2 regions of the Spirochaeta isovalerica genome follow, and region 2 is predicted to be linked to the other one. Evidence: riboswitches for the same ligand, from Rfam matches in the RefSeq annotation. Region 2 holds a riboswitch; the other holds the start of a gene.
What was found. A riboswitch is a leader RNA that binds a small molecule or an ion and turns the genes downstream of it on or off. The one in region 2 is predicted to bind molybdenum cofactor.
Positions count from the first base shown of each region.

Region 1: linked by a shared signal. The riboswitch ahead of HNR50_RS10185 (Ig-like domain-containing domain) and the one ahead of HNR50_RS13050 (aldehyde ferredoxin oxidoreductase family protein) in region 2 are both predicted to bind molybdenum cofactor.

Region 1 covers NZ_JACHGJ010000003.1:131,977-134,178, reverse strand. The annotation lists gene HNR50_RS10195 (ABC transporter ATP-binding protein) at 1-48, opposite strand, end outside; gene HNR50_RS10190 (FecCD family ABC transporter permease) at 48-1,061, opposite strand; gene HNR50_RS10185 (Ig-like domain-containing domain) at 1,065-1,484, opposite strand; molybdenum cofactor riboswitch at 1,478-1,598, opposite strand; gene HNR50_RS10180 (hypothetical protein) at 1,667-2,202, shown strand, end outside.
Region 2 covers NZ_JACHGJ010000005.1:16,403-18,604, reverse strand. The annotation lists gene HNR50_RS13060 (TetR/AcrR family transcriptional regulator) at 1-150, shown strand, start outside; gene HNR50_RS13055 (TetR/AcrR family transcriptional regulator) at 174-758, shown strand; molybdenum cofactor riboswitch at 807-925, shown strand; gene HNR50_RS13050 (aldehyde ferredoxin oxidoreductase family protein) at 932-2,202, shown strand, end outside.

The DNA of each region.
Region 1 (2,202 bases), on a different contig from region 2:
ATATTGAAAAGTCAGATCGCGGGCTTCAAGAAGATGTTCTTTTTCCATTACCACCCCTTCACCTTCGTTCGGGTCAGGAGATAGATGAAGAAAGGCGCTCCCACAAATGCGGTTAGAATCCCCAGAGGCATTTCGCTTCCCGTGAGCAACCTGGCCAGATCGTCAACAAGAATCAGAATGGCCCCTCCGGCGGCGAAACTGAGGGGAACGACTTTTCGATTGTCGCTTCCCACCACCATTCTGACCATGTGGGGGACAATCAGCCCGATCCACCCGATAACGCCGGCGACCGAAACGGCGCCTGCCGAGGCGAGAGAAGCAAAAACAATTACCAGCCCCCGGATCATGTTCACATGAATCCCCATGGATCTGGCCTCGCGGTCGCCCATGGAAAGGACATTGATTCTGTAGCCGAGCACCACCAGCCCGAAAGCCCCAGTAATCATGGGGATTCCCGCCAGTAGAATATCGCTGTATCTCGCCGATGCCAGACTTCCCATAAGCCAGAAAACAATAGCCGGCAGTTCTTCGAAGGGATCGGCAACATATTTAAGAAAGCTGATCATGGCGGAAAAAAGGCTTCCAATGACCACGCCGCCGAGAACAAGAGATATTCGAGTCTCGGAACGGGTGTATTTTCCTACGAAAAAGCTGAGAACGACGGCCAATATCCCGAAAAAAAAGGACAGGGGATAAATAAAAGGAGTCCTGCCGAAAATCACGATAGCCAGAGCAGCTCCGAATCCCGCTCCCGAGCTGACTCCGAGCATACCCGAGCTGACCAGAGGATTGCGGAATACGCCCTGAAACGCCGCACCGGAGGTCGCCAGGCTCCCTCCGACAAGAAAACCCAGAAGTATGCGCGGCAGTCTTACATAGAGAACGATTCCTTCGTGAACGGGATCGGACGCCCGCCCCGCAAGAGCGTTGGCCAGAACAGAGAAAACTTCTGCCGGCTTGAGCGGATAACGCCCCAGGCAGAGAGAGAGAATCCCGATGAGGAGCAGGGAGAGAACAGTCAGAAAAAAAACGAGCCGCTCACTCCTTTTGCTGATAAACATTTTCTATTTAACAGTAGTAAATGTCAGCTCGACCGGTTCTGCAAGGGAAGACCCGTTTTTAGCCTGAAATGTGGGGGCTATTTCCAGAGTGTAAAGAGTTCCTTTTTCAAGGGGCGACACAGGGCGGACGGCAATCATCCTTTTCTTCTCCGGCTCAAGCTGATCATCGGGAAAAATAACTTCGATTTCGAGAACCTTTCCGTCACCGTCCCTTAAGACTATAGAAGCCTTATTGTTTTCCTGTACCGAAAGATTGACGACATTATTGGAAAATTCCAACTCAAGAACCGCATCAACAGAAATACCTGAAGCTCCATTCTCCGGAGAGGAAGAACTCAGAGAGAGGGGTTTGTTCCCCGCGACAAGGGCAAAATGGAATAAAACAAAAACGATAGAAGCAACGATAATCCTTTTACTAATCATGAAATAAATCTCCTTTCCACAGGGAGGCATGGCCGTTTCCCGCCATACCCTATCGACTGCATGCCATTATCCCGCTTGATTTTAGGCTGAGACAGTTCGAAGATATTGTTATTGTTTCTTAATACTATGACGGGCCAACATAACGGTCAATGTTTTTCTTAAAAGGGGATATAATAAAACATATGAAAACAACAACAGCTATCGCATGCTTTTTAATGACATTAACGACAGTATTATTCAGCCAGGATTTCCCGGTTATACCCGATGGAGAGGTGATACGGTACAAAACCCTTATGGGAAAGAGAAACAGCCGGATAGAATATTCCAGCCAGTCGATCTATCGCATAAGGGAAGAAAACAGAGACTTCTTCCTTGTAAAAACGAACTCCAGCGATCAGCTTACCGAAACGAGGATCACCACAGATTCCTTCATACCAGTAGCCTTGAATAAAACTGTTTACGGCCAGAGAAGCGATATAAACACCAATGTCTCGCTTTTGAAAGAACCTCAGCTTTCACCCGATGAAATTGCCGTTCTGGACACCAATGATCTTGCCAATGTCTTAAGAGCCTACCCCTTCACAAATCCCAGAGATATGAACCTCATTTTTCTGGCGACAGGTCAGGAAATGGAAAACATGTCATTCAGCGTGACTTACATCGGGGAAGAAACCATAACTCTGAACAACAGGCAATACGATTCCTGGAAACTGGAAAT
Region 2 (2,202 bases):
GCTTCCGTGGCTCCTGAATTGATGGCGAAAATATGTTTTGAAAGCCTGATCGCCTATCTTGAAAGGATCAGTTTCAGACTTGAAGCTCATAAAGAGCAGGGCATTGTCAAATATCACGATTACATTATGCTGATAGATAAGCTGCTTTAGGGCATTGAAGGAGACTCATAGTGATGGATCTCGGAATACTGGGCTATGACGATTCAAGGACCCTTAATAAAAAAAGAGGAGAAATCCTCGAAGCCGCCAAAGTTCTTTTCATCGATCAGGGAATTGACAGAGTTTCCATGCAGATGATTGCCGAAGCGTCCTCCATAACCCGTAGGAGCCTTTACAATTATTATGAATCCAAAGAAAAAATTGCCGTAGATATCCAGATTCTCAACCTGAGAAAAGTCAGTTTTTTCGATACCTGGAATATTCTGGGTAAACCGGCTGTTGAAGTGAAAGAGATTATAAAAGATATTCTTGAAAACCAGCTTCAGGAATATATGTTTATCAGCTGTTTCGATATCTTCTTCAGCAGGGGATATCCCGATAAAAAGTATGTGGATTTCATGCAGCGGGAGATCAGCACCAGGACATTTGTTTCCAATCAGGATCTGTCCCGTCCCGAATCTGTAGATTACTCCGAGTTCGCCACAATCGATATGCTTATTGCCTACACACAGAGATTGGTTATGAGGATTGTACGGGAATCTCTGTCTTTCGCGGTTGTAGAGGAAGAAGTCAATCTCATCTGTTCCCTCCTGACCTGATCCTTTAAAATCTTAACATTTACAAATCAGAAATGCATTGTATAATTATAAATAATCCATCTCCGAGTCTGTTTTCCTAAAGTCTTCTATGGAATGCAGACCGTCAGGGTCTTGTGGAGAAATCCCCCGGCCTCCCGTGTTTGGAAAGGAGAAATCAGACAAGGGAGAAATGTATGGATAAAATTTTACGTGTCAGGATGAGTTCCAAACCGGAATACTCTATCGAAGAAGTAGGCGACTATGCCGGGATCGGCGGGCGCGCTCTCACCTCAAAAGTCATTTTTACGGAAGTTCCTCCTCTCTGCCACCCTCTGGGGCCGGAAAATAAGCTTGTAATTGCTCCGGGGCTTATGTCGGGAAGCGCCGCGGCGATTTCCGGGCGTCTATCCGTCGGCTGCAAGAGCCCTTTGACCGGAACGATTAAGGAATCCAACGCGGGAGGTCAGGCAGCCCAGGTTCTGGCTAAGATCGGTTACGCCGCCATCATTCTCGAAGGGGAATCTCCTGAGGGAAAACTCTATACTCTAATTGTCAGGAAAGACAGCGTGGAAATCGTTCCCGCCGACGATATAACAGGCCTGAACAACTATGCGGCTGTAGAAAAACTTGTGGCCAAATACGGTGAAAAATGCGCTTATATGTCTATCGGTTCTGCCGGTGAAAGAAAGATGGCCAACTCATCAATCGCCGTAACCGATATGGAATTAAGACCTACCAGACATTGCGGAAGGGGAGGCGTCGGCGCCGTAATGGCTTCCAAAGGCATAAAAGCCCTTGTTCTCGATGATGCGGGCTGTTCCGTCAGAAAGCCTGTTAATGATGAGGCTTTCAAAGCCGCCAACAAAGAGTTTATCGCCGGAATCAAGAAACACGCGGTTTCCGGACAGGGGCTCCCCGCCTACGGGACCAACGTCCTTGCCAATGTTATCAACGAAGCGGGCGGATTTCCCACTAACAACTTCACAACGGGACAGTTCGACAAAGTTCATAACATCAGCGGCGAAACCCAGGCTGAAACCGAAACTTCACGGGGCGGCCTGGCTACCCACGGATGCCATCGCGGCTGCGTTATTCAGTGTTCCGGTACCTATGTGGACAAAGATGGAAACTATATAACCAAGCAGCCGGAATACGAAACAGTCTGGGCTCACGGAGCCAACTGCGGTATCGATGACCTGGACGCCATCGCCAGAATGGACCGTATGGATGACGATTTCGGATTGGATACGATCGAAATGGGCGCCACCATCGGTGTGGCCATGGAAGCGGGACTCTGTGAATTCGGAGACGCCGAAGGCGCGATGAAACTGGTCAGGGAAGTCGGCGAAGGGACGCCTCTGGGTAGAATCCTCGGAAGCGGAGCCGCTGTTGCGGCCAAGACATTCGGTATCGAGAGAGCTCCGGTCGTCAAAGGACAGGCCATGCCTGCCTACGACCCGAGACC